DNA from 4 places in the Scandinavium lactucae genome. Region 4 is predicted to be linked to each of the others. Evidence: predicted binding sites of a transcription regulator. Region 4 holds the regulator's gene; each other region holds the start of a gene.
What was found. Region 4 encodes LexA, which represses DNA repair genes until DNA is damaged. Its sites were predicted from a motif close to TNCTGTATGTACATACAGNA; they were not measured.
Positions count from the first base shown of each region.

Region 1: SIK69_RS22295 (DNA translocase FtsK 4TM domain-containing protein) is a predicted target of LexA. The motif match lies at 5,437-5,456, and genes of this name have one in related genera.
Region 2: sulA (SOS-induced cell division inhibitor SulA) is a predicted target of LexA. The motif match lies at 5,723-5,742, and genes of this name have one in related genera.
Region 3: metR (HTH-type transcriptional regulator MetR) is a predicted target of LexA. The motif match lies at 1,002-1,021, and genes of this name have one in related genera.

Region 1 is NZ_JAWXRD010000040.1:941,242-948,619, forward strand. It holds gene rarA (replication-associated recombination protein RarA) at 1-784, opposite strand, end outside; gene lolA (outer membrane lipoprotein periplasmic chaperone LolA) at 794-1,405, opposite strand; gene SIK69_RS22295 (DNA translocase FtsK 4TM domain-containing protein) at 1,535-5,374, opposite strand; gene lrp (leucine-responsive transcriptional regulator Lrp) at 5,495-5,989, opposite strand; gene trxB (thioredoxin-disulfide reductase) at 6,540-7,378, shown strand, end outside.
Region 2 is NZ_JAWXRD010000040.1:835,232-842,609, reverse strand. It holds gene pqiC (membrane integrity-associated transporter subunit PqiC) at 1-210, shown strand, start outside; gene rmf (ribosome modulation factor) at 466-633, shown strand; gene fabA (bifunctional 3-hydroxydecanoyl-ACP dehydratase/trans-2-decenoyl-ACP isomerase) at 714-1,232, opposite strand; gene SIK69_RS21815 (AAA family ATPase) at 1,302-3,059, opposite strand; gene matP (macrodomain Ter protein MatP) at 3,244-3,696, shown strand; gene ompA (porin OmpA) at 3,797-4,849, opposite strand; gene sulA (SOS-induced cell division inhibitor SulA) at 5,204-5,701, opposite strand; gene SIK69_RS21795 (TfoX/Sxy family DNA transformation protein) at 5,919-6,548, shown strand; gene yccS (YccS family putative transporter) at 6,529-7,378, opposite strand, start outside.
Region 3 is NZ_JAWXRD010000033.1:57,004-64,381, reverse strand. It holds gene metE (5-methyltetrahydropteroyltriglutamate--homocysteine S-methyltransferase) at 1-855, opposite strand, end outside; gene metR (HTH-type transcriptional regulator MetR) at 1,085-2,038, shown strand; gene SIK69_RS14665 (carboxylate/amino acid/amine transporter) at 1,926-2,825, opposite strand; gene SIK69_RS14660 (EAL domain-containing protein) at 3,018-3,818, shown strand; gene yigL (sugar/pyridoxal phosphate phosphatase YigL) at 3,805-4,611, opposite strand; gene pldB (lysophospholipase L2) at 4,652-5,644, opposite strand; gene rhtB (homoserine/homoserine lactone efflux protein) at 5,755-6,375, shown strand; gene rhtC (threonine export protein RhtC) at 6,376-6,996, opposite strand; gene recQ (ATP-dependent DNA helicase RecQ) at 7,065-7,378, opposite strand, start outside.
Region 4 is NZ_JAWXRD010000036.1:81,141-88,518, forward strand. It holds gene pspG (envelope stress response protein PspG) at 1-47, opposite strand, end outside; gene dusA (tRNA dihydrouridine(20/20a) synthase DusA) at 193-1,191, opposite strand; gene SIK69_RS15850 (conjugal transfer protein TraF) at 1,291-2,601, opposite strand; gene SIK69_RS15855 (cupin domain-containing protein) at 2,778-3,266, opposite strand; gene zur (zinc uptake transcriptional repressor Zur) at 3,379-3,900, shown strand; gene SIK69_RS15865 (CsbD family protein) at 3,978-4,187, opposite strand; gene dinF (MATE family efflux transporter DinF) at 4,336-5,655, opposite strand; gene lexA (transcriptional repressor LexA) at 5,751-6,359, opposite strand; gene SIK69_RS15880 (diacylglycerol kinase) at 6,469-6,837, opposite strand; gene plsB (glycerol-3-phosphate 1-O-acyltransferase PlsB) at 6,966-7,378, shown strand, end outside.

The sequences.
Region 1 (7,378 bases), on a different contig from region 4:
ACGCGGAGATCAAATCGTAGAATCGGTCGCCTTTGTTATCAAACCGCGCGCTGCGTTCTCCGGCGATTTCGGTCAGTAATTCAGGCTTTAATACGCGTTTACCGGAGGCATCCAGTTCTGCCATGTCGGCCATCATTTCCAGCGTATTCAGCGCGCGACGGGCATCCCCGTTAACCAGTTCCGCAATGGCGCGCCGGGTATCGTCGGGTAACACAATATCCTGCCCGCCGTAACCGCGCGTGCTGTCGGTCATCGCCTGGGTTAACACCTGCTCGATATCCTCGACGGTCAACGATTTCAGCAGATAAACGCGGGCTCGCGATAATAATGCCGAGTTGAGTTCAAACGAGGGGTTTTCAGTGGTCGCGCCGATGAAAAAGATGGTGCCGTCTTCAATATGCGGCAGGAAAGCATCCTGCTGGCTCTTGTTGAAGCGATGGACTTCATCGACAAACAAAATGGTGCGTCGTCCGGCATTGCGGTTCTGCCGGGCACGTTCGATAGCTTCGCGGATCTCTTTCACACCGGACGTCACCGCAGAAATGCGTTCCACATCGGCGTTGGCGTAGCGGGCAATGACTTCCGCCAGCGTCGTTTTCCCGGTGCCCGGCGGCCCCCACAAAATCATCGAATGCAGATGCCCTGCTTCGATAGCCCGTGGCAGCGGTTTGCCGTTAGCCAGCAGATGCTGCTGGCCAATGTACTGCGCTAAATTTTCTGGCCGCATACGGGCGGCCAGAGGTTGAAACGCATTATCGGAAAAATCGAGCGACAGATTGCTCACGCGCGCCTCTTATTTACGCTGATCGTCCACCGTTACTCCTTTAGGCGGAGTAAAGGTAAATTTCGCTGCATCCACCGCGCCGTTCTGCTGGGACTTCAGCTGATAGCTGCTGCGCTGATCGTCCTGCTCAATGGCGCTGAATTGATGAATAGTGCCGTCACGGCCGACATTGATGGTGAACTCTTTCAGGTTACCGTTATTGCCTTTCGGCGTCAGCACGAAGTCATCACCGCTCTGCTTGATATTGTACTGCTGCCAGTCGCTGGACTGGTTGCGGGCAATCAGCATAAACGGCGTGTTGCTGGTGGCGTCTTTCAGCCAGGTGGCGGTCGCCTGTTCAACAAACGGGTTGTAGAACCACAGCGTTTTACCGTCAGACACCAGAATACTTTCATCCGGCTGGGTCATGTGCCAGTTAAAGAGGTTCGGACGCTTTACGGATAAATTACCCTGCCCGTCCTGCACCGCGTTGCCGCTGCCATCGGTCACTTTTTGAGTGAAGCTGGCGTTAAAGCTGCTGACTTTGTCCAGGCGGCTTTTCAGATCGCTGGCCGCATCGGCCCAAGCCTGGCTCACAACAAAACTGGTCAGTAAGGCACAGGTGATGGCAAATTTTTTCATCTTCATTCCTTAAATGCGTCACTCCCGACGCGGGAGTCTCTTTGTCTCCACTGTAGGCTTAGCGCCTACAGTGGGACAGGAGAAAATACTGATTTTTAGGTTGTTTACGCAACTTTTCAAACGCAGCGTTTAGTCAAACGGCGGTGGGGCAAGCACTTCACGGTTGCCGTTATGGCCCGCCTCACTGACGATGCCCTGCGCTTCCATCTGCTCAATGATACGCGCGGCGCGGTTATAGCCAATGCGGAACTGACGTTGAACACCGGAGATCGAGGCCTTACGTTTTTCGGTGACAAAATTCACCGCCTGATCGAACAGTTGATCAAGCTCTTCGCCGTTGTCCAGACCGGCAGACCCGCCTTCGCTTTCGCTATCAGAGGTAATGCCGTCGACGTATTGCGGACGACCGCGGGCCTTCCAGTCCTGAACCACGGCATGCACTTCCTGGTCACGGACAAAAGCCCCGTGAACACGCGTCGGTGCTGCGCTGGAGTTCGGGCCAGAATAGAGCATGTCGCCCATACCCAGCAGTGATTCCGCGCCGCCCTGATCGAGAATGGTTCGGGAGTCAATTTTGCTCGATACGGTAAAGGCGATACGGGTCGGAATGTTGGCTTTAATCAGACCAGTGATGACGTCAACAGACGGACGCTGCGTGGCAAGAACCAGGTGAATACCGGCAGCACGCGCTTTCTGCGCCAGGCGGGCGATCAACTCTTCCACCTTCTTACCGACGGTCATCATCAGGTCTGCAAATTCATCCACCAGCACCACAATGTACGGCAGTTTTTCCAGCGTCGGATGCACTGCATCCATGCTGTCCCCCGGTTTCCAGTACGGATCCGGAATTGGGCGGCCCATTTGTGCCGCCTGCGCAATCTTCTCGTTGTAACCTGCGAGGTTACGCACCCCGAGCGCGGACATCAGCTTATAGCGACGTTCCATTTCATTGACGCTCCAGCGCAGGGCGTTGGCAGCATCCTTCATGTCCGTCACCACTTCAGTCAGCAGGTGCGGGATCCCTTCGTATACCGACAGCTCCAGCATTTTCGGGTCGATCATAATGAAGCGCACGTCTTCCGGCGTCGCTTTATAGAGCATGCTCAGGATCATGGCGTTGACGCCCACCGACTTACCGGAACCAGTAGTACCAGCCACCAGCAGGTGAGGCATTTTCGCCAGGTCGGCAATCACCGGTTCACCGGCAATGTCTTTACCCAACACGATGGTCAGCGGGGACGGGCTTTCACGGAACTTGGCGCAGTCCAGCACTTCACGCAGGTAAACGGTCTGACGTTTTTTGTTCGGCAATTCCAGGCCCACATACGGCTTGCCTGGGATAACTTCAACCACACGCACCGCAACCGTGGACAGGGAACGAGCCAGGTCACGAGACAGGTTCGAAATGCGCGCGGCCTTAACGCCGGGAGCCAGATTCAGCTCAAAACGGGTGATCACCGGGCCTGGGGAATAGTTCACCACGTCCGCTTTAATGCGGAAATCAGCCAGACGCGTTTCTACCAGGCGGGCAGTCTGCTCAAGGGCAAAGGTATCAACCGGCTCAACTTCGCTCGGCGGCTGGGTCAACAGATCCAACGATGGCAGCGGCGTAGTCGGTTTTTGCAGCGGACGGTCGTCTCCGTTACGCATCAGCAGCGGGTGAATGAGACTTTCCTGCGGCTGTGGCGCGGGCGGTTGTTGCAGGTGTGGTTGTTGATAAGCCTGTGGCTGATACGTCTGCTGAGGCTGAGCAACCTGCTGTGGTTGCTGATAGGCCTGCTGCTGCGGTGCCACCGGTTGCGGCTGCTGGTAAACCTGCTGCGGCTGTTCCGGCATCGCGCTTGGGGTAAACAACGGCGCTCTTGGTGACTCATCAACCAGGGTTTTCATCGGCGAGAATTCATAATCCGCCGGTGAGAAAGGACTCGCCCCTTGCGGCTGTTCGCTGGAATAACGCTGCTGCTGCGTCGCCGCAAACTGGCGAGCCAGCTCGGCTTCCGCCGCATTATCTTCGTCTTCCTGCGACGGTTCCTCATACTGTTCGCCGTAGCGCTGCTGCTGCGTAGCGGCAAACTGCCGAGCCAACGCGTCCTGATGCATCTCATCGGCTTCTTCATCGCCCATCAGCTCATCGGTGTAATGCTGATTAAGCCCCTCTTCACGCTCGCGCTCTTCTGCCATGCGCTGAGAAGGCAACTTAATGCCAAACGAAGCCGACGCCAGCTCACGACGGGTTGGAACGCGCACCCGATTCGGACGCGGCAGCTGCGGGCCGATGCCCTCTTTGATCTGGGGACGCGGGGCCTCCGCCGGGCTGAACATCTGTGCTGCAGACGCCGCAGCGGTTGCCGCGCTGGCCGCCGCTGTTGCCTGATGAACGCTGGCGGCCACAGGTGCAACGGCTGCCATCGGATCAATCACCGGGGCAGAGGGTATAGGCATGGTAGGCATTGGCGTGGTCGGTATCACGGTTGCCGGTTCAGGCGTTGGCTGATACCACGCGGCAAGCTGCTCACGCTCACGCGCCCGCTTCTCTTCCACTTCTTCGAAGTAATAAAGTGGTGGACGCTGCGGTTTAATTTCTTCTTCCGGAACCACGTCCGGCATCGGCGGCGGCGTCTGTTCCACAGGCGGGACATACGCAGGTTGAGCGTGATACTCAGGTTCTGGCTGCCAGTGCTGCTCCGGCGGCGCATATTGCGGCTGTTCCGGTTCCGGCCACAGTTCTTCAATGGAAGGGGGTTGACGGAAGGCTTCCGGTTGAACGTATTCAGGTTGAGACACTGGAGCTTGCGGCGGCCAATTGTCCGGCGACGGCGCAATGACGGGCTCAGGGGTATGCGGGGTCGGGACAGGCTGCCATTCAACGCTTTGCGGTGCCATTTCGGCACCCGATACCGCCCCCGAGCCTGCGCCAGTAGCAACATCCGTCACGACGGGCGCGACCATCGCCGGCGCGGCAGTTTCAGCCCAGGTCTGGAGTGATGCAGTTGCGGCGGCTGCGGCAGCAACCGGGGCCGCAATAGAATGGCCGTTCATCAGCGGGTCGTTATCATCCCACGCCGGTGAATGAACCGCAGTATTGCCAGAGAACAACACATCATCCGCATCGGCGGCCTGACCGCGAGCGCTATAATGCACATCACTTTCGGGTTCATCCATTCGACGACCCGAGAACAGCGCCGCATCGGTTTTGCGTCCCATCGGGTTGCTGAACTTATCAGCAATACGCTGCCGACGAGCCAGTGCGCCGCGAAGAATGCGGGCGCGACGCCCTTCTTTACGCGGTTCGGTGACATACTCATCTTCGTCGTCTTCAAACTCTTCTTCATCAATCCAGGTGTCGTCGCGACGCGTTCGATTGCTGGCGAAGGTCAGAATATTGAGGATCCAATTGCCAATTTTCTCCGCGATACTCACCCAGGACCAACCGGTGAACAGCGTCAGGCCAGCGGCCCAGATGCACAACAGCGCCAGGGTGCCACCGCTGCTGTGCAGCATCGGCTGTAACGCCGTGCTCAGCAGGCTACCGATCACCCCGCCGGAAGCGAAGTACCAGATATCATCCGCGTTGATTGCGGCAAGTCCGCACATAGTGAGGATCATCGCCAGCACGCCAATCAGGCGCAGCGCAACGGCAAAATAATCGACGTATTCGTCACTGGCCTGATGCCGGTAAGCAAACCAGCATGCGCCGATAATCATCACCGGCAGGGTATAAGCCATGATGCCGAAAATGAAGAACAGCGTATCCGCGAGCCAGGCCCCTGGCATTCCGCCAAGATTATGGATCGGTTCATGCCAGGCGGTTTGTGACCAACTGGGATCGGAAGGATTGAAACTAAGCAATGCTGCCATCAGCCAGATGGCAAAAAGAGAACAGAGGATCAGGAACGCTTCCAGGAGTCGGCGCCCGCTGCTTAATCTGTTAATGGTAACTTCTTTTTCTTCAGTGTATTCCTGGCTCAAGAAAGGCTCTCCAGGTCCTTGATGCTAAAACGGACAACAGCGCCGGGTCTCCCCGGCACTGTTGCTGTATGGATTACCAGGAGTGTAATCAACTTACGCTGATTTTGCACCTGTTCCGTGTTAGCGCGTCTTAATTACCAGACGATTACTCTGCTTAACCTCTTCCATAACCACGTAGGTACGGGTGTCATTCACGCCTGGCAGGCGCAGCAGGGTTTCACCTAACAACTTACGGTACGCTGACATGTCCGGTACGCGGGTTTTCAACAGGTAGTCGAAATCACCGGAAACCAAGTGACACTCTTGAATTTCTTCAAGTTTTTGCACAGCGGAGTTAAATTGCTCAAACACATCCGGGGCACCACGATTCAGAGTTATCTCAACAAAGACCAGCAGCGATGCATCCAGATAATGCGGGTTCAGCAGCGCGGTGTATCCCTGAATAAACCCTTGTCTTTCCAGCCGACGAACACGCTCAAGGCAAGGCGTCGGAGAAAGTCCCACTCGTTTAGAAAGCTCAACGTTGGAAATTCGCCCATCCTTTTGCAATTCGTTCAAAATGTTGCGATCGATGCGGTCGAGATCTTTGCCTGGGCGCTTCTTGCTATCTACCATTATTATTGTCTCTCTGTATTCCTTCCCTACTCCTGTCTTGACCCTGTGCACTTCACTGTTCAGAGCCTGTGCCCGTCGCCTGCGCTACAAATCTGTCACCAGATGTAATGCATAACCCAAGGGTACGTGTTGAGAAGCCGTTGCCTGATGGCAGTCATCGTTATCTCGTATGGCGTCTGTCCACGCCATGCGTCGATAATGCTGACCCGGTTAAAAATGGCATTTGCGTGCATGAAAATTCACCACACGACAAACACTGCTTTTTTCTCCCATCAATGTTTTCGCAAAAGCACAGGGGATTGTCAAAGCAAAACATCGATTTTTAGTACAACATGCCAGTTATTCATTATCACCCCGGGTTGATCATCATGTTATCTCCTTATAATCCCCCGGTTCGCAGTAGAATGAGTTATCACAGTCGTTGATAAAAACACCAATTCATTGACGCAATCTATTACACGTATCGTTAACAAAATTTCTGCACTCTTTTATTACCTCCGCAAATTCCCTACAATCCCGCCCATTGTCTGCCAACATTTATGGGGATCTCATGGGCACGGCCAAACACAGTAAACTGCTTATTCTTGGTTCTGGACCAGCGGGCTATACCGCTGCGGTCTATGCTGCACGCGCTAACCTGCAACCGGTACTGATTACCGGCATGGAAAAAGGCGGTCAGTTGACCACCACCACGGAAGTGGAAAACTGGCCAGGTGACCCGAGCGATCTGACCGGTCCGCTGCTAATGGAACGTATGCATGAGCACGCGGTGAAATTTGAAACCGAAATCCTGTTCGACCACATTAACAAGGTCGATTTACAGAACCGTCCGTTCCGCCTGACCGGCGACAGCGGCGAATACACCTGTGATGCGCTGATTATCGCCACCGGTGCTTCCGCCCGTTATCTGGGCCTGCCTTCAGAAGAGGCGTTCAAAGGCCGCGGTGTGTCTGCCTGTGCCACCTGCGACGGTTTCTTCTACCGCAACCAGAAAGTCGCGGTGATCGGCGGCGGCAACACGGCGGTTGAAGAAGCGCTTTATCTGGCCAACATCGCCTCTGAAGTACACTTGATTCATCGTCGTGACACCTTCCGTGCGGAAAAAATCCTGATCAAGCGTCTGATGGATAAAGTCGAAAGCGGTAACATCGTGCTGCACACCCATCGCACCCTGGAAGAAGTGACCGGCGACCAGATGGGCGTCAGCGGTTTACGTCTGCGCGATACTCAGAACAGCGACAACGTGGAATCACTGGAAGTGGCGGGTCTGTTCGTGGCTATCGGCCACAGTCCAAACACCGCCATTTTCGATGGCCAACTGGAACTGGAAAACGGCTACATCAAAGTGCAGTCCGGCATCCACGGCAACGCGACCCAAACCAGCATCCC
Region 2 (7,378 bases), on a different contig from region 4:
AATGTCAGCGGTTTCCATGGTCGTTACGATGGGAAGGTGATTGTCAGCGGTGAGTGGCTTCTGAACCATCAGGGGCAGCTTATCAAGCGTCCATTCCACATCGAAATCAAGCAACAGCAGGACGGTTATGATGCGATGGTAAAAACGTTGGCGCAGGCCTGGAGTCAGGAAGCCGCCGCGATTGCTCAGTCGATGAATCGCTTGCCATAAGTAAAATTCATCACCGTTAAAGCCGCAGCAGACAATTTTCTGCTGCGGTTTTTTTTGCATTTGGCCTCAGGCGGTTAGTTGTGCCGCTTCACACTTTTTGTACAAATGAACTTCTGAGTAGCTCACAAATATGACACTGGCGTGAATTTTGCGCATTGACGCTGCGCCCGATTCAGGTTATCCCTAATGTGTGGTTGCACATTTGGTGACCATTGTTTTCTTTTCCACCAGATCAAAAAATGAGGGAAACGAGGCATGAAGAGACAAAAACGTGATCGCCTGGAACGGGCACATCAACGTGGATACCAGGCTGGCATCGCTGGTAAATCAAAAGAAATCTGTCCTTATCAGACCTTAAATCAAAGGTCACACTGGCTGGGAGGCTGGCGAGAAGCCATGGAGGACAGGGCAGTTATCGCCTGATGCTGTCTCTTTAAAACAAAGAAGCCTCTGCATGCAGAGGCTTCGCCGTTTCTGAAAGCCCTGAAGGGCAATGAAACGAATTAGAACGCAGAGGTGTCCTGGAACAGGCCAACCTTCAGGTCGGTCGCTTCATAGATGCGATGACCGTCAACCAGCACTTCACCATCCGCGATACCCAGAATCAGACGACGGTTGATAACGCGTTTGAAGTGGATACGATAGGTCACTTTTTTCGCGGTCGGCAGGATCTGACCGGTGAATTTCACTTCACCCACGCCCAGCGCACGGCCTTTGCCTTCACCGCCGAGCCAGCCCAGATAGAAACCAACCAGCTGCCACATGGCATCAAGGCCGAGGCAGCCAGGCATTACCGGGTCACCAATGAAGTGGCAACCGAAGAACCACAGGTCTGGATTGATATCCAGTTCTGCTTCCACGTAGCCTTTATCGAAGTTACCGCCTGTTTCGGACATTTTAACGACACGGTCCATCATCAGCATGTTGGCTGACGGCAGCTGTGGGCCTTTTTCGCCAAACAGCTCGCCGCGTCCGGAGGCAAGAAGATCTTCTTTTGTATAGGATTCGCGTTTATCTACCATGTTTTCAGTAAGCCTTATTTTGAGTTCGCGACGCAGGATAGCTAACACGTGTACGCTGAACAAGTCCGATCAGTTTGAATGAAACCAGTTCATCCAGCGTAACGCCCACGGGCGATGACGTGTATCCTGCTGATTTGCCTGAGCTATACGTTCCTGAATAGTTTGCAGAAGCGTGGTTTGACCTTCCCCATCCCAAATCAACTGAGTCAGGAGTGGCAGGGCATCGGTCACATCATCTATCGCCCACAGTGAAAATTCACCCGCTTCTACGGCCTGCTGCACATCCTGCGCGAGGCTAAGATGACGCACGTTGGCGGCAGGAATAATGATACCCTGTTTGCCCGTTAAGCCGCGTTGCTGACAGATGGCGAAGAAGCCTTCAATTTTTTCATTGAGGCCACCGACCGGCTGCGCACGACCGAACTGATCAACGGAACCGGTAATCGCCAGGCTCTGATTGACCGGCACGTTCGACAGCGCACTGATGAGCGCACAGAGTTCAGCCATTGATGCGCTGTCCCCGTCCACTTCACTGTAGGATTGTTCGAACGTCAATGATGCAGAGAAGGGGATTTGTTGATCCAGCCCGAGCTCTGACATCAGAAACGCCTGCATGATCATCATGCCTTTGGCATGGATGTTGCCGCCGAGTTCCGCTTTCCGCTCAATATCAGTGAACTCGCCATCACCAATATGCACTACACAGCTGATACGTGAAGGCTCACCAAAGGCACGTGGATGACCCGGGAACTCAACCACTGACAGAGCGTTGATCTGCCCAATCTGTTCGCCTTCGGTTTCAATCAGGATCTGCTCAAGCAGAATCTCGTCCTGCATACGCTCGGCAAGGTAGCCTTCACGCCACTGACGCTGATTAAGCATCGTCGCCAATTGCTCTGCGTTAAAGCGTTCACCTTCACAGAAGGCCGCCGCTTCACGCAGCTGGCGACCAATCCACAGCGGACACAGCGGCAATGCCTGCTGGTCGCCGGTGTAGCGAGCGCCTTCCTGAATCAACAGCGGCCACGCATCAGTATCGGGGCCTGGTAAATTCAGGCCACGAGCGATATGCCACACCCACTGGCACCAGAGTTTCTGCGCGTCTTCATCGACTATCTGCAGATTATCCTCATATTCACTGTAGAGGGCTTTTTCGCACAGTTCCGGTTCCATCTCCTGGAAATCCGCCAGAGATTCGCGTTCACCGACCAGCATCACCTTCAGCGACAACGGCATGGAGGGGATGGTGACCGGCAGGGGACGGGCGTCATCAAAGGTCAGCCAGTCAAAGCGCTGGCGGGAAACGATATTTTTCAGACGCATCCACAGCAGTGGCTGCGAGAGCAGGCTGCGCAGTGACAGGATCAACACGCCGCCGTTAGCCTGATGTACCAGACCCGGCTGGAGCGTAATTTCGCCATTGAATTGGCGGACGCAGCCGAACAATTGCTCGGCTTCAACCCAATCAGCCTGAATTACCGGGCCCTGACTTGCGAAGTTGTCTTCTGGCGTAGAGGCGGGGGTCAGACTGACAGTGCTACCCTTCACCGTGTAGCGAACGCCACACAGCGCTGACGGGATAGTTCGCAATTCGCGCGTCGCATCCGCTAGCAGTTGCAGGTATTCCGGCTCCTCTGGGGCTTTAACAAGCAGAATGTCAGAGATAGCCTGAGGATAAAGGAATTGATCCAGCGCGTAGTGCAGACGAGCCTGCAGTTCGCTGGGTAAGGAATCGGTTTCAGTGGCTAAATCAGGCTGGGCGAACAGCGTCTGATAAGCTTCAAGGTCAGGGGCTAAATCGCGCCGTGAAAGTTTTGTAATCGTCAAAGTCGCTGTTTTTTAGTCAGATGTAAAGCGGGTGATTATACCTCAAGGCGTCAGTCAGCACACGGGGATTAGTAGGCTACTTTTGTGATGGCGTGAGCCTTGTGAGGCAAGGGTGATTTCTTCTCAGCACATCAGCAAAAACCTGTTATCCTGAAATGAGTTACACGGTCACATTGAGATCGCAATGAAATATCAACAACTGGAAAACCTTGAAAGCGGCTGGAAATGGAAGTACCTGGTGAAAAAGCACCGGGAAGGTGAGCTCATCACCCGCTACATTGAGGCCAGCGCGGCACAGGACGCGGTAGATACCTTGTTGACGCTCGAAAACGAACCTGTACAGGTTAACGACTGGATTGAGCAACACATGAACCCCGGGTTGTTCAATCGTCTCAAACAGACGATTCGGGCGCGGCGCAAGCGGCATTTCAACGCTGAGCATCAGCATACTCGCAAGAAATCTATCGACCTGGAATTTATTGTCTGGCAACGGCTGGCAGTCCTGGCACAACGTCGGGGTAAAACGCTGTCAGAAACAATCGTGCAGCTGATTGAAGATGCGGAAAACAAAGAGAAGTATGCTACTAAGATGAGCACGCTGAAGCAGGACTTGCAGGCGATGTTAGGGAAAGAGTAACAGGGAATAATTCAGGTAAATTGTAGCTGCAGGCTTATCTATTTCAGATTCGCAGGACAAAAAAAACCCCGCATCGCGGGGTTTTTTATTAGACGATAACTTAAGCCTGTGGCTGAGTTACAACGTCTTTGCTGCCTTTAACTTCGATCTCTACGCGACGATCTGGTGCCAGGCAATCGATCAGTGCAGCGCGAGCTTTCACGTTGTCACAGGTGTTGCCTGTAACTGGGTTGGATTCACCCATACCACGTGGGGAGATCTTGTTAGACGGAATACCTTTAGATACGAGGTAATCGACAACAGACTGTGCACGCTGCTCAGACAGTTTCTGGTTATAAGCGTCAGAACCGATACGGTCGGTGAAGCCCAGAACCACTACGGAACCGTCTTTAGGATCCAGGTTGCTCAGCTGGGAGTACAGCTGATCCAGTGCCTGCTGACCTTCTGGTTTCAGAGTCGCTTTGTTGAAGTTGAACAGAACGTCAGACTTCAGAGTGAAGTGCTTGGTCTGTACTTCTGGAGCTGGAGCTGGAGCCGGAGCTACAACTGGAGCAACGTCGTTCTGACCGAAACGGTAAGAAACACCTACGCTCAGCATGCCGTTGTCTGGACGAACACCTACAGTGCCAGCGTCGCCGATGTTGTTAACCCACTGGTATTCCAGACGGGTAGCGATATCACGGGTCATTGCCCACTCAACGCCACCAGCGAATACTGGGGAAACACCAGTGTCGTGGTTGTCACCAGCAACGTTGTTGCTGGAGTCAGCGCGCCATACCATGCCGCCCAGACGGGTGTAAACGTCCAGATCGTCGGTTACCGGGTAACCCAGTTTAGCAGTCAGCTGAACGCCCTGAGCTTTGAATGCACCGTTAACCTGGTCGCCTTTATAAGGCATACGGCCCAGCCAGTCATAACCCATTTCGAAACCAACATACGGGTTTACCTGGTAACCACCGAAAGCACCAGCGCCAAGCTGACTTTCGTGGGTTGGACCGTTGTTGTTCAGGGAGCTGTCATACCAACCGGTATCGTGGAACTGAGACCAGCCCAGCTTACCACCAGCATACCAGGTGTTATCTTTCGGTGCGGCCTGCGCTACGGTAGCGAAGCCAGCCAGTGCCACTGCAATCGCGATAGCTGTCTTTTTCATTTTTTGCGCCTCGTTATCATCCAAAAATCGCCATGAATATCCATGTAGAAGTTCACGGTTAAATCCTTCACCGGGGGCGGGACCTAACTATAAGTACGCCATAATCTGTGGCTTAAGCCGATCACCCCTGGCGATGTAAAGTCTACAACGTACTTGGAAACTTACAAGTGTGAAGTCCGTCAGGCATATGAAAAAAAAAGAGTTGTATACACATTATTTAACATTTATGTTGAATTTTTGTTCCGAACAAAATGCTGAGAACCGCACCACACAAGCACTTTCCTAAAATAACCCGTACATAATCATGGCTTATCGATCGCGCAAAAAAAATACCAGGAAAAATCCTAAATTTACTTAATGATACAAATTCGAGTGAATTTTTAGCCCAGGAAACTGTCTCGATGGCTGAGAAGTGGTTCGAACGGGACGCATAATGAACCCCATGGCGTGACCTTCTTCGGCCGCATTAGCGAGCCGGTGTTGATCTTCTTCGCTCAATTCTTCAGCAATCCAGCCAATGACCACGCTATAGTTTCCGGTACGCAGTGCACGAATCATTGAATCAAGTGTAGTACCTGGCAACATCTGACTCGCCTGCATCACTTTTGACAGTGGAAGACCAGAGGCCTGAACCCACTGGCGGCTCAACTTTTGCTGCGGGGTGAGCCACAGCTGCCAGCGGTCTTGCTGGCCCAGTTGCTGCAAAAGAGGAAGCAGCAGCAGTTGAGTCATCATCGGCTGATCCTCACGATAAAGCACTTCGCTAATAAGCCCAGTGGCACTCTGCTGGGGTTGGTTGACTGCGGTTGCAGAAACCATTGCTTTGCGATTTGCATAACCTGAAGTGTACATGGTGAATCCCGCCCTGTGGGTTACTGTATGAATATACAGTATACCCGGTGGGTTTAAAGATCAACCTCATTTTCTGAAAGCGCCTCGCAAAATTGCACAGAATTTGTCCCCTTCGTAAAGAACCTCTTGCCCCGGCAAATGAAGTTCCTTATGGTCATTTCTAACGGATCCGTTACCAGAACTCTTTCATCTAACTGCATGATTACAGGATATAATCATGGGAAAACTATCATATAAACGGATCTATCAATGTGAGGAATGTTTGTCCTCATTAGGAACGATTCATCACCGCGCATTATTTGGCGGATACAGCCTCTCAATCGATGACACCGTGTTTGCCATGGTGGCGCATGGCGACCTTTACCTTAGGGTTTGCGAGCAAAGTGCGGCCTATCACGCCACAACGCCGCCTCGATTATTGACCTTAGCTAAGCGTGGGCGACCAATCTCATTGAACTATTACTGGGTGGATGAAACGCTTTGGCACAACCAGCCGCTTTTATTGCGCTTGTCAGCGCTGTCATTAAGGGGGGCGCAAAACGAAAAGAATTTGCGCTGTGATTCACATCGATTACGCAACTTGCCCAACATCACTTTTCAGCTTGAACTCCTGCTGTTTGAGGCGGGAATTCATGATGAGGTTACGCTGCGTCGATTAGGGGCGGTGGCGGTCTGGACTCGTCTTCGCGGTATTCGCAAAGATCTCAGCATCAGTGTGTTATTTGCACTGGAAGGGGCGATTCAAGGGATACATGCGGCTATCATTCCAATGCAGCGCCGTCAGCATCTCCAGGCGTGGGCAGAGATGATGACGGCGAAAAGGAAAGTCAGACCGACTGAGGAGTAACCTGCTGCTGTAGGCGGCAAAACTCAGGTAACAGACTCACCATCAATCCAATCTGCTGCAGGACCAGCGGTGCTTTGATATCAGACCCGGGTTCAAGATGGCGGATCCGTTCCATTAATCCCGCTAACGCACTTTGCACACGCTGCTCATCTGAGGGCGTGTGGTGGAATGCGTCATCGACATAGCACACCGCATCATCAAGCAGGGCGAGGATATCGGGATTGGTTAACTTTTCCCGGTGAGCGCCGAGCGCCGAAATATAACTGGTAAAGGTGTGATTCAGACACAGTAGCCGGAAAGCCGTTTCACGCATGTCAGCGGTTATCCGAGGCTCGGTCGACATATTAGAAACCACCGACGCCAGTTCTGCATCACGGTTATGCGCATCGCGACGGGCAATGCGGTATGCCAGACGATTATCACGGCCCTGATGATACTGCTCCAGAATCGCATCCAGATAGCGGCAGTTCGCGTCGACCGCTCTCGCCATCACGGTCGGCAAATTACGGAATTTCCAGTCGGGCCAGATAAAGCTGACCGCGGCCCAGGCGATGGCACAGCCTATCAGCGTGTCGATAACGCGCGGCAGGGCAACCTCAAACCCTTCGCCTAACAGGTTGAAGCACAGTAGCACCAGCAGGGTAATAAACATCGTGGCATGGGCATACTGCACATTGCGGAACGCGAAAAACAGCACGCCGGTCAGCACAATCAGTAACAACTGTCCTTCCACAGACGGCACCAGTAAAATTACCGGTAGCCCGATGGCCACCCCAATTAAGGTGCCGATAACGCGCAGCGCCAGACGGTGGCGCGTCGCGTTATAGTTC
Region 3 (7,378 bases), on a different contig from region 4:
CAGCCAGTCGGCAGGCAGACGCTGGTGCAGTTCCGCCACCTCATCTTTACCGTGTACCAGATCGACGTGCAGACCCTGTACCGGCAGCGCGGTGATGATGTCGAGGTTCGGGGTAACGCCTTCGAAATAGGTGGTCAGCAGCAGCTTAACCTGGCCTTGCAGCGCCTCATAGGCAGGCTGGAAAGCGTCGCGCCACGGGCGCGGCAGCTCGAGGACCAGAATGGGTTCGTCGATTTGTACCCACTCGACGCCACGTTTTGCCAGCTCTGCCAGCACCTGCTGGTACACCGGCAGAATGTCGTTCAGCAAGCTGAGGCGGTCAAACTGCTCACCTTTCACTTTACCCAGCCACAGATAAGTTACCGGCCCGAGCAGGACAGGTTTCACGTTGTGGCCCAGGGCCAGCGCTTCATCGACCTCATCCAACAACTGGGTCCAGGTCAGTTTGAATTCCTGACCTTGGGTGAATTCCGGCACCATATAGTGATAGTTGGTGTTAAACCATTTGGTCATTTCTGCCGCTGCCGCCGGTTCGCCGGTTGGCGCACGGCCACGACCAATGCGGAACAGCGTGTCGATATCGACTGAGCCGTCTTTGTTCTGATGACGAGCCGGCACGTTGCCCAGCAGCAGGCTGGTGGTCAGAACATGGTCGTACCAGGCGAAATCGCCCACCGGCAGGAGATCCACGCCAGCGTCCTGCTGCTGCTGCCAGTGGCGAGCGCGCAGTTCACGACCGGTCGCCAGCAGGTCTTCACGGCTGCTGTTGCCCGCCCAGTAACTCTCTTGTGCTTTTTTCAGTTCGCGGCGTAGACCAACGCGAGGGAATCCAAGGGTGTGGTTCTTGATTGTCATGGCCGATCCTCTTTTATTAATTCTATGGATTTCAGGTCAGAGCAAGGCGGCAAGTGAGCTCATCCCCAGGAGCTTACTCAAGTAAGTGACTGGGTTGTGCGAGGGCAGCCAACGCCGCTATGGCCTGAAAGACGACGAATTTGGACGTCTGGATGTTTACACATCCATAATTGACGGGTACTGTATAATCCTCAAGCGCAAAATATTCATGCCGAAGTGAAGGACTTTCATGATCGAGATTAAACACCTGAAAACGCTGCAGGCGTTGCGGAACAGCGGGTCGCTCGCAGCGGCAGCGGCAATGCTGCACCAGACGCAGTCTGCGCTTTCTCACCAGTTCAGCGATCTGGAGCAGCGTCTTGGCTTCCGTCTGTTTGTGCGCAAGAGCCAGCCGCTGCGCTTTACCCCGCAGGGCGAAATCCTCTTACAGCTGGCAAGCCAGGTGCTGCCGCAGATTAGCCGCGCATTGCAGGCCTGCAACGAGCCGCAGCAAACCCGGCTTCGCATCGCTATCGAATGCCATAGCTGTATTCAGTGGCTGACCCCGGCGCTGGAGAATTTCCGCGCGGGCTGGCCGCAGGTGGAGATGGACTTTAAATCCGGCGTGACTTTTGACCCCCAGCCCGCGTTACAGCAGGACGAGCTGGACATCGTCCTGACCTCCGACATTCTGCCGCGCAGCGGTCTGCACTATTCGCCGATGTTCGATTATGAAGTGCGTCTGGTGATGGCCCCGGAGCATCCGCTGGCGGCGAAAGCGCGCATTACGCCGGAAGATATCGCCAGCGAATCGTTGCTGATTTACCCGGTGCAGCGCCAACGGCTGGATATCTGGCGGCATTTCCTGCAACCGGCAGGCGTCAGCCCGTCGCTGAAAAGCGTGGATAATACCCTGCTGTTGATTCAGATGGTGGCGGCGAAGATGGGCATTGCCGCCCTTCCGCATTGGGTGGTGGAGAGTTTTGAACGCCAGGGTCTGGTGGTCACCAAAACCCTGGGGGATGGCCTGTGGAGCCGACTGTACGCCGCGGTGCGCGATGGCGAGCAACGTCAGCCGGTGACGGAAGCGTTTATTCGTTCAGCGCGGAATCACGCCTGCGATCATCTACCGTTTGTGCGGAGCGCGGAGCGACCCAATGGCGATGGACCCATAGCGAAGCCACAATCACCAACGCACCTATAATAAAGCTCGGCCAGTGCGGCTGCTGTTGCCAGATAGCCAGGTTCACCAGCAGCCCGGCGGGCACATGCATGTTATTCATGATCCCCAGCGTACCGGCATCCACCTGGGTGGCACCGTAGTTCCACATGAAGTAGCCCAGGCCCGAGGCCACCACGCCCAGCCACACCAAAATGCCCCACTGCAACGTCGTTGTCGGCAGCTTATTCGGATTACCGAGCAGGAACCACGCCACCACCGCGACCACAAACGCCCCCATATAAAACCATGCGAAGGCGTTATGCTGCGGCATCGGGTGGATTTCCATTAAGCGCTTATACCCCACCATACCGAGCGCAAAGCTGATATTGGACAGCTGCACCAGCAGCAGCCCAGTCCAGAAGTGCGGGCTGACGTGGTCGTAACGAATGATCGCCGCGCCCACCACCGCCAGCATTGCGCTCAGTAGATATCCCCAGCGCAGCCGACGCTGACTCATCAGGTCATAAATCAGGGTGATATACAGCGGCGTCAGCACCGTGAACAGCAGGAATTCGGAGACCGTCAGGTACAGATACGCCCGAAACGCCAGCAGATACATGATGCCCAGCTGCATCGCGCCCACCAGCATGTACATCAGCGGAACTTTCACAGACTGCGCCCGCGCCCGCAGGAACGGCAGGAAAACCAACGCCGCGAGGCCCACGCGCATTAGCACGGAAAAATAGCTGTCGACGCTTCCGGCCAGGTATTCGCCGATCAGGCTAAAGGAAAACGCCCACAGAACGGTGGTGATAATCAATAACGCCACGATGAAACTCTCTCAGGAAAGGTTGCGGGCATTGTAGCGGAGTATTGGGTTGACAACTGGACAAATAAAGAACAGTCGCATTGTGCGCCAGCGTTTTCCGACCGCTATTTAGGCCATTACTGATAGTTAAATAATCTGAATACGGGAATACTGATTCGCATCCCCATCAGGTATTTTTTCAGGATGGATCCTGTGACCGACGATACGTTTATTCCCGCTTTTCTTCACCAGTTGAACGCCTCCCGGGCGCGGCTGAAGCACGCGATTCACACCCGGCAGCTGGAAATGTGGTATCAGCCGATCGTGTGGCTGGCAAACGGGACGGTGGCCGGAGCCGAAGCGCTGATCCGCTGGCCTCAGCCGGATGGCAAGCTGCTCTCGCCAGACAGTTTTATCCCCTTCGCCCGCGAAACCCAGCTATTGAGCAGCATGACGATGTGGGTGGTCGAGCAGGTTTTTCACGATCTCGGTGCCTGGCTGTGCCAACACCCCGGACAGTACGTGTCGATTAACGTCGAACCTGACGATTTTCAGTCCGAGGTTTTACTGACTCATCTGGCGCAGCTGTGCCGCCATGCTGGTGTTCGCCCGCAGCAAATCAGCCTCGAAATGACCGAGAGCAGCCGGATCGATCCTCAGGCCATCGCCCCGATGGTTGAACGCTATCGCCAGGCAGGACACGCCATTTATCTGGACGATTTTGGCACCGGCTACGCCAACCTGAATTATCTTCAGGCGCTGACCTTCGATATGCTCAAAATTGATAAAACGCTGATCGACCCGCTGCCGGGCAAAAGTCTGCTGCCGCAGATTATCACCCTGGCACAATCACTGTCGCTGGAGCCGCTGGCGGAAGGGGTGGAAACGCAGGCGCAGGCCGCGTGGCTGGCCTCACATGGGGTGAAATACGCACAGGGGTGGTTATACAGTAAAGCCCTGCCAAGCAGGGCTTTTATTGACTGGTGTGATGCGCGCTGCGTTATGGCTGATTGAGGTAAAGTCGGCGCAGATAGTGCGGAACGGCGTCGTCAGTGTTGCTGCCGATCACTTCCAGTTCAGGATGCAAATCTTTCAGGCGCTGATGCGCGTTTTCCATAATGCAGCCTTTGCCCGCCATAGAGAGCATTTCGGCGTCGTTCATGCCGTCGCCAAAGGCGATGCAGTCTGCCAGGCCGTAACCCATCATCTTCGCGACCGCTTCCAGGGCATGGCCTTTCGACACGCCGCCCGCCATCACTTCCAGACAGGTCAGGGTCGAGAAACTCACGTTTACCCTGTCGCCCCAACGCGCGTTGATCGCCTGTTCTAACGGCAGCAGTGCTTCGTGGTCTGGAGAGGTGAAGAACACTTTGCTGACGCCTTCCGGCTCAAGCAGACCCGGCTCATACAGCGCATAGTTGAAAATCGCTTCCTTGAAGAAACGCATCTCTTCCGGGCGATGGCGGTTCATGAACCACTCGTCGTTGCGATAAACGTTGGTGACGATATCGGCGTTGTTATGCATCACGCCGAACAGGTCAGATGCAATATCGGTATCGAGGTTATGCGCAAACACCAGGTTGCCGTCGGTGTCGTGCACCCGCGCGCCGTTGGAGGTGATCATGAAGGCCTTGATGCCCAGACCATCGCGGATTTGCCCCACGTCGATATGGTGGCGACCCGTGGCAAACACGAAGTTCACCCCTTTCCCGGTCAGCAGGGTCAGCGTTTCTTTGGTGTAGGGGGAGAGACGATGGTCGGGATTGAGCAGCGTACCATCTAAATCAGACGCAACAACCTGGTACATAAACGGATTAAACCTCTGGTAAGTTCGGCATGGTGCCGGATTAATCATGTCGGTTAAAAAACGCGACGATGTTATGGAGCGCGACTGAGCGCATATCGTCCTTTTCGAAAAGGATCTCATGGAAAGCGCCCTGAATAACCAGCGGACGGCCGCCTTCACAAGGCTTGCCCGCCGCAGCGCGGCGTTCACAATACCGGTCGTGCATACGGTTATCCACGACCCGTTCTTCTTCGGCCTGAATCAGCAGCGTCGGGGTGTCATCATTCGCCACGCCTGCCAGAATCTGTTCCCCGGCCAACACCCCTTCCCGCACCCAATGATAGGTTGGCCCCCCGACGCGAATATAGGGATTGTCGGCATAAAAGCCCAGGTTTCGCCGATAGCGTTCCCGGCTGTGGGTCAGGATATTGAGACTGAACGGCAGCGCGTGCCAGCGCCCGGTGCCCATGGCGTAACTTTCTCTGATCCGCTGATGGCCCTCAGCGAAATCGAGAATGTGCCGCACCATCCAGTCGGGCAGCCGCATGATGATACCGAACATTGGCGCACAAAGCGCCATCGCATCGCATTGATTCGGATGATGCTGTAAAAACAGCGTGGCGATAGCCCCGCCCATCGAGTGGCCGAGAATGTAGCGTTTGCGCCACGGGCCCGGGGCGACTTCCTGCTGCCAGAAGGCGGTCAGGTCATCGACGTAATCACTGAAGTTGTCCACGTGCCCACGATGGCTATCGTCGAGCATCCGCCCGGAGAAGCCCTGGCCACGGTGATCGATAATTAACACGTCGAAACCGCTGTAGAACAGGTCATACGCCAGCTCCGCGTACTTCACGTAGCTTTCAATGCGACCCGGACAGACCACAATCACCCGATCGTGTTTTTTGGCGCGAAAGCGGACAAAGCGTACCGGAACATTATCCACGCCTCTGAATTCTGCTTCTTCGCGCTGTCGCCAGAAATTACTTAACGGCCCTAACGTGAATGCGGCAAACGCGTTTTCTCTTGTTTCCCAGTCCATTTTCTGCCGAAACATCGGCTTTTCACTCCTGCTATCCGCGGAAGACAGTATTTTGAAATGCACGCCTTACAATGCCCGCGCAATAGGATATTGTGGCATAAAAATAAGCTAGCAGGGAGTTTCTCATGACCTTTGAGTGGTGGTTCGCGTATCTGCTGACGTCCATTATTCTCAGCCTCTCCCCCGGTTCCGGGGCCATCAACACCATGACCACCGCCATTAACCACGGCTATCGCGGGGCGGCGGCGTCGATTGCCGGGCTGCAAACCGGGCTGGGGATCCATATCGTGCTGGTGGGTGTGGGGTTAGGAACGCTGTTTTCCCGCTCGTTGCTGGCGTTTGAAGTCCTGAAATGGGCAGGTGCAGCGTATCTTATCTGGCTTGGCATTCAGCAATGGCGCGCCGCAGGGGCTATCGACCTGAACGCGGTAGCGAAAACCCAGACGCGCGGACATCTGTTCAAACGCGCGGTGTTCGTCAACCTGACCAATCCGAAGAGCATCGTTTTCCTCGCGGCACTGTTTCCGCAGTTTATCGTGCCGCATCAGCCGCAGGTGATGCAGTATGCGGTGCTCGGCGTGACCACCATCGTGGTGGATATCATTGTGATGATTGGCTATGCGACGCTGGCGACGAGGATTGCGGGCTGGATCAAAGGGCCTCGACAGATGAAGGCCCTGAATAAGATTTTTGGCTCGCTGTTTATGCTGGTTGGCGCGCTGCTTGCGTCAGCGCGTCATGCATGATTAACGGGAGATGATCAGGTGGATGCCGAATCCGGCAAACAGGGTGCCCGCCACGCCATCGATCCATTTCGCCATGCGCTGGTAGCCCCGGCGCATGGTCGGGAGAGCAAACAGGCTCGCCACTACGGTAAACCAGGCGAAGGTTTCCACGGCGATCATCACAAATAATCCCCAGCGCTCGGCGCTGCCGACGCTATCCCCGACGAACAGCGAAAACACGCTGCCGAAGTATATAATGGCTTTCGGGTTCGACAGGTTGGTGAGCAGACCTTTCAGGAAACTACGGCCACCGTGTGCCAGCTCAACGGCCGGAAGCTCCTCCGTTGGTGCATCCTTTTTCAACGCGCCACGCAGCATTTGATAGCCCATCCAGCACAGATACAACCCGCCGCCGACCATAATGACGCTGTGCAGCCATGCCATTTTTTCGAGGATCAGATTCAGACCGAGTAACGCCACCCCAGACCACACCATGACGCCACCGGTGATCCCCAACACGCCCATCATGGCTTCTTTGCGGGAACGGCTAACGGCAGTTTGCGATACGAAAAAGAAGTCGGGGCCGGGCGTCACCAGGGCAACGATATGCAGGAGCGCGACGGTCAGAAAGAGCATCAACATAAGAAAGTCACTCGCGGGATTATCAGTCGGGGAACCACTATCCTGCCACGTTCGGGCAGGACTGGCTACTACTCATCTTCGCCGTCAACATGGCTGCGGATCAGTGCCATGAACTCACGGCCAAACCGCTCCAGCTTGCGAGTGCCGACGCCGTTTACGCCCAACATGTCACCTGGGGTGAGCGGCATCTGTTCGGCCATTTCAATCAACGTGGCATCGTTAAACACCACGTAAGGCGGGATATTTTCTTCATCGGCGATGACTTTACGCAGCTTGCGCAGTTTGGCAAACAGCTTGCGGTCGTAGTTACCGCCGTAGGATTTCTGCGCCACGCGCGGTTTAAGCGCCAGTACGCGCGGCACCGCGAGCTGCAACGGCACTT
Region 4 (7,378 bases):
ATCAGCAGCATGACAAAGAATCCGATGATAAATAACAGTTCCAGCATGGCTTTTTCCCCTTATGAAATTATCCTCTGCCTTTACTATGACAAATACAAAAATCATGCCAACACGTAATCCATTGATTAAAAATGAAAACGCCCCGCAGCACTGTGCGAGGCGTGGTCAATCAGACTAACTTTTAGCGTAAAATTAACGTTTATTCGCCACCAGTTGCAGCGCCTGTTCTAAAACCTCAATGTCCGCACCGGCCTTATGGGCGTTCTCGCTGAGGTAGCGACGCCACTGGCGCGCGCCCGGAATGCCCTGGAACAGGCCAAGCATGTGCCGCGTAACGTGGCCTAAATAGGTGCCATTACTCAGCTCGCGCTCGATGTATGGGTACATGGCACGCACCACCGCCACCGGATCAGGGTCAACCCCATCAACGCCGTAAATCTCACGATCGACCGAGGCCAGAATACCCGGGTTTTGATACGCCTCGCGGCCCACCATCACGCCATCCATATGCTGCAAATGCTCGTGGGCTTCCGCCAGCGATTTGATGCCGCCGTTAATCGACATTGTCAGATGCGGGAAGTCACGCTTGAGCTGATAGACACGCGGATAATCCAGCGGGGGAATTTCACGGTTTTCTTTCGGGCTCAGGCCGGAAAGCCAGGCTTTACGCGCGTGGATGATAAACATCTCGCATTCGCCATTGCCGGAAACGGTGTTAATAAAATCACAGAGGAATTCGTAGCTGTCCTGGTCATCAATGCCGATCCGGGTTTTGACCGTCACCGGAATGGACACCACGTCGCGCATCGCTTTGACGCAATCGGCCACCAGCTGGGCGTTGCCCATCAGGCAGGCACCGAACATACCGTTCTGTACGCGGTCAGACGGGCAGCCAACGTTGAGATTGATCTCATCGTAACCCCGCTCTTGCGCAAGCTTAGCGCAGTGCGCTAGCGCTGCCGGGTCACTGCCACCGAGCTGCAATGCCAACGGATGTTCTTCCTCGCTGTAGGCCAGGTAGTCGCCTTTGCCGTGAATGATCGCCCCAGTGGTCACCATTTCAGTGTACAACAGCGTGTGGCGAGACAGCTGGCGCAGGAAGTAACGACAATGCCGGTCCGTCCAGTCGAGCATCGGTGCGATGGAGAAGCGGTGAGCAGGATAAGCGGTGGATTGTGTTTCTGGCAGCATGGCGAATTTATGAGCATCCGGTGGAAATGGGGCGCTACTATAGCATAAAGAAAATGCGGAGGCGCATGGCCTCCGCTTCATCCTGTTAACCAACGCGACTCAGAAGGTCAGGCCCAACTGCACGCCCGCGCCCCAGGTTTGATCTTCGCCATACAGCCCGGTTAAATCGACGTGTACGGTGTTCAACGGCGCGAAGCCTACCCCGGCAGTGAAGACATTGCTGTCGTTACCCTTCACATCTGCACGGTAACCGCCCCGCACCGCAAGCCAGCTCAGCGGCGTCACCTCGGCCCCTACGCCGACATACTGTGAGTCGTCCTCGCTCTTGAAGCCTTTGGTTTCCGTCAGGTCACCGTCGGCGCTCAGAGTCACAAAATCGGTATGCCACGCCACGCCAGCCGTCACCAGCGGACGGATCTGATAAGTATCTTTGTAGTTGGTGGTCACCCCGGTGGCCCCGTTGGTGATGCGCACGTCTTTGGTGTCGATATCACGCGACATCAGGTTTTGACCGCTCAGGCCCAGAGTCCAGTTTTCACCGAAATCCGCCGCGATACCGGCATCGACGTTAAAACCGGTGTCGTCAGTGCGGTATTTGTCCTTTTTCCAGTCGTCACTGTGATAGTCATCGATAGAGGTGGTGTAGTTGTAGAGCCAGGTTTGCTGCAGTTTTGGCGTCACACCCAACGACACCGGCACGCCGCCGATATCGAATTGGCGCGCAATCGCTATCCCGTAATCGGAAACAATTGCCCCTTTACCGGACGCCGTTGAGTTGAGGTTGTTGGTGATTTCGTCGCTGCCGTTGATCACCGCATTGGCGGCCTGGGTGGCAGCGAACGCGTCGGAGTTCTGAATGTTCCGCAGGTAGTCGATATCGTTCTGATCGATACTGGAGCTGGCACGCGCGTGGGCATAGGCTTTGGCGACAAAGGCCAGGGATACCGCCGAGGTTGGTACGCTGACGGCGATCCCTGCCCCGGCGGTCGCGCGGGCAGTTTTTCCTTTCAGATCTTCCAACTGTCCGGCCAGATCCCCCGCCGCACTCTGGAATTCGTTTAACGTGCCGCCAGGGTTCAACAGGATATCTTGTGGCGTCAGGTTATCGAGTACCTTTTTGTAGTGGTCGATTTCATCGCTGATATCGTCAATTTGATCGCGAAGATTGTCTTTGTCGGTAATCTGCGCCCCTACAGATGGAATAACGACAGAGACATCATCGTCCGGTTGTGACTTCGCCAGTAACGCGGGGTTAATCAGCACCGCGCTGCCATAATTAGCCGACGCCACCCCGGTTCCCCCCATTGCATCGTTTCTTGCCTCGGACCAGGTATTGGCCGCTCCCGCCTGATTTGCCATAAACAGGGAGACGGCCGCTGACACCACAGAATATTTAATATTTTTTTTCACAGTATGCTCGTTATATGCAGGTGAACGTTTTTCCCCGTTCAGTTATCCGCTGAAAAGGGCCGAACTATTGCTGTGAATAACGATGTAAAAAGCAGCCAATTAGGATGATTTGCCTTAAGGCTCACTGTGTTAAGGTTGAATTGTGTGATGCCCCTCAATATTTATAGAAGAGATTGTTATTTTCGCGAAGGTTTCCCGTCGTGCGGACCAAAAAACTGTGGCGGATGGTCGACCCAGCGATCCTGGCGGGTGGCGGCATATTCCGGATTCAGCGGGTAATAAATACGGTTATGCTTTTTATTGGCCTCTCCGACCACCAATAATTCTACGTCTGCCGCTGTATTGTTGATAAAAGTGTGGCAGATGCCAGTACCCGATGGAAAACCCACGCTGTCACCCGGCTCAAGCTGCCAAAGGTAGCCGTTGATCCACGCCTGAGGGCGACCACTCACCACATAGATAAACTCTTCTTCATCGCTTTCGGCATGGGGATACGAGGTGCGGCGGCCCGGCGGCAGGCGTTCGTGATGAATACCCAGGCGCATCAGCCCGAGCTTACGCGCCAGCGGTGCGCCGATGGAAAACAGCTCGCTGCTGTCGGGATAGGTTGAATTATCGGGTTCTTCCAGCTCGCGCCAGTGTCGAATACAGTCAGGTCTTTTCATTTTGTCCCTCCTGGGTACGTTGGGTCATGTATAGCACACTCGGCAGGTTATCGGCGTTTGAGCCTAAACATGGTAAAGTAGGCGTTTACTTTACACCCGATTCGAGGCACCTATGGACGACTCCACTCCACAAGACATGCTCGTGCAGGCCGAAAGGCTTTGCGCTCAACGTGGCGTGCGACTGACCCCCCAACGCCTTGAAGTGCTCCGCCTGATGACGCTGCAACCGGGCGCAATCAGCGCTTATGATCTGCTGGACCTGCTGAAAGTCAGCGAGCCGCAGGCCAAGCCGCCGACCGTGTATCGGGCGCTGGAATTCTTACTCGAGCAGGGATTTGTGCATAAAGTGGAGTCCACCAATAGCTATGTGATGTGCCATCTGTTCGATAAACCCTCGCATACGTCGGCGATGTTTATCTGCGATCGTTGTGGCGTGGTGAAGGAAGAAGCGGCTGACGGCGTGGAAGACATTATGCATGCATTGGCGGCGCGGATGGGCTTTGCGCTACGTCATAACGTGATTGAAGCCCATGGGCTGTGTTCAGGGTGTGTCGAGGTGGAAGCTTGCCGCACACAGGACTGCTGCGGTCACGATCATACGATCCTCATCAAACGCAAACCGGGTCAGAAATAAGCGCCAGAAAAATATCGGGCGGCCTTTAAGCCGCCCTGAGGGTTGTACATCCGTGTACGCACGGGTAGTGCATTTATTTACCAGCGGTAATCGTTGCGGGTTTCCCAGTCTTTCACTTCGTTCTCGGCCTGATCTTTCTCATAGCCGTAACGTTCCTGGATTTTCCCGACCAGCTGGTCGCGCTTACCTTCAATGACGGTGAAGTCATCATCGGTCAGCTTACCCCATTTCTCTTTCACTTTACCTTTGAGCTGTTTCCAGTTACCGCCGACTTCGTCTTTATTCATGATCCATTCCTCTTAGTTCGGTGGAGAGAGTGAAATAACATCGTCCGTAAAACACTGTTTTCTGCTGGACGTGGTAATCAGTATAGGTAAGGATTTTGCCTGCTGAAGATTATTCAGAATCTTTAACCATCGACTAAAAACGAAGCAGCTACGAAAACCAGGTTCCGTGTTGCCCGTGACGCCGCCAAATCCACGCCAGCGCCAGGCCGCGCAGGGCGAGGAATACCGCCAGCGCCAACCATAATCCGTGATTGCCGAGAACGGGCACAGTGAACAGAGTCAGGGCAAAACCCGCCGCCGCCACCGCCATGCTGTTACGCATCTCCGCCCCACGCGTGGCACCAATAAACATGCCGTCGAGCAGATAACACCACACGCCGATCACCGGCAGAACCACCTGCCAGATAACGTAGCGATCGGCCAGTTCCCGCAGCTCAGTGATGGACGTCAGCATGGCAACAATCTGTTCTCCCGCTAGCGCATAAATTAGCGCGAACGCCAGGGCGACAATGCCGGATTGACGGCACGCCGCTTTCCAGACCTGCAACAGTTGGCTGTCATCACGCGCACCATACGCCTGCCCGGAGTGGGCTTCCACCGCGTAGGCAAAGCCGTCCAGCGCGTAGGCGGTAAAGGTCAACATGGTCATCAGCACCGCGTTGACCGCGACGATGTCACTCCCAAGCCGGGCACCTAATACCGTCAGCGCGCCAAAGCATAGCTGCAGCAGCAGCGAACGCAGCATGATGTCGCGGTTGAGCGCCAACAGGCGGCGAATATTACCGCGCCAGGCATCTTTCATTAGCGCCCACGAAATGCCGCGCAGGTGTAACACCCGACGCACCATCAGCAGGCCGATGAAAAAAGTCACGTATTCGGCGCAGACCGTGGCCAGCGCGGCTCCCTGCACGTTCATGTGCAGGCCCATCACCAGCCATAAATCGAGCGCGATGTTCAGCACATTGCCGACCACCAGCAAAATTACCGGGGCCCGCGCATATTGAACCCCAAGCAGCCAGCCCAGCAGCACCAGGTTAGCCAGCGATGCAGGCGCGCTCAGCCAGCGAATCTCGAGGAAGCGGCGGGCCTGTTCGAGTACCGCCTCGCTGCCGCCAACAATATGCAGCGCCAGGTCAATCAACGGGGTGCGCAGCAGCACGATGGCTGCTCCAGCGCCAATCGCCAGAAGCAACGGCTGCACCAGCGCTCTGGCGAGGCGAACGGGGTCTTTTGCGCCGAAGGCTTGCGCGGTCAGGCCGGTAGTGCTCATCCGCAGGAACAGCAGCAGCATAAACAGGAAGCTGGTCGCCATTGAGCCGACCGCTACGCCGCCGAGATACACCGGGCTATCGAGATGGCCGATAACCGCCGTGTCCACCAGGCCAAGCAGTGGCACGGTGATGTTGGAGAAAATCATGGGTAGCGCAAGACGCCACAATGCCTTGTCCGCAGCGCTGAAGAGCGACATGAGAAAACCTGTACGAGTGAATGAGGTAAAAAAGATAACAAAATGGCACCAGAACGGTGCCACTGAAAATACTTAATTCCGGCCTGACGAGACGGTTACTGCCATTCGCCATTGCGGATAACGCCAACCGCCAGCCCTTCGATGGAGAAGTTCTGCTGGCGCAGATCGACCACAATCGGGGAAAACTCGCTGTTTTCCGGCAGCAGTTCAACGGTGCTGCCCTGCTTTTTCAGGCGTTTCACGGTCACTTCGTCATCAATACGGGCGACAACCACCTGGCCGTTACGCACGTCCTGGGTTTTATGCACCGCCAGCAGATCGCCGTCAAGAATACCGATATCACGCATCGACATACCGCTGACGCGCAGCAGGAAATCGGCGCTCGGCTTAAACATCGCCGGATCGACCTGGTAATGTGCTTCGATATGTTGCTGTGCCAGCAGGGGTTCACCCGCTGCGACGCGGCCAATCAGCGGAATGCCTGATTCTTCTTCAATCAGCAGACGAATACCGCGGGATGCGCCGGAAACAATCTCGATGACGCCTTTACGTGCCAGCGCTTTCAGATGCTCTTCAGCCGCGTTCGGGGAACGGAACCCCAAGCGCTGCGCGATTTCCGCACGCGTTGGCGGCATGCCGGTTTGGCTGATGTGATCCCGAATAAGATCGAACACCTCTTGCTGCCTGGTCGTTAACGCTTTCATTCCGCCCCCTGGGTGTATATACAGTTATGCTGTGAGTATATACAGCTAATGGCGATTTTGGAACCGCAAAACGCACAAAAAACCAGACGTTTGCGTAATTATGCGAGCGTTAGCGAAAATGCGTCCACAGCAGCGACACCCAGGTGAAGACAGCGACCATAATCGACAGCAGCACCGCGGCGGAGCCCATGTCTTTCGCTCGCCCGGACAGCTCGTGACGTTCTGTGCCGATGCGATCGACCACGGCTTCGATCGCGCTGTTGAGAATTTCCACTATCATCACCAACAGGACCGAGCCAATCAGTAGCACCCGAGTGATCGCATCCACGTCTAACCAACAGGCGATGATGACGGCGATAATGGCGGCGGTTCCCTCCTGGCGAAAGGCCGCTTCGTTTTGCCATGCGGCGCGGAAACCCTTCCAGGAATAGCCTGCCGCTTTGAAGATTCGGGTGAACCCGGTGGTATCATTTGCCATCAAAAGAACCTTTTGCATTATTAGCGTCAATGTCGGTGTGCGCCGCGCGTGGTAGAACAGATATTCTGTGTACTTTCTGTTATCCTTGCGGCGCATTTGCATGATTAACCAGAGGCTTTACATCGTTTATGTCTGGCTGGCCACGAATTTACTATAAATTACTGAATTTACCATTAAGCGTGCTGGTAAAAAGCAAGTCTATCCCGGCAAATCCTGCCGAGGAACTGGGACTCGATACCTCACGCCCAATTATGTATGTTCTGCCGTATAACTCGAAAGCAGACCTGCTGACGTTACGCGCCCAATGTCTGGCGCATGACCTCCCGGATCCGCTGGAACCGCTGGAGATCGACGGCACCGTGCTGCCGCGCTACGTGTTCATTCACGGCGGGCCGCGCGCGTTTACGTATTACACGCCGAAAGAAGAGTCTATCAAGCTCTTCCATCATTATCTGGATTTGCATCGCAGCAATCCAGAACTCGATGTGCAAATGGTTCCAGTGTCGGTGATGTTTGGTCGCTCACCGGGCCGTGAAAAAGG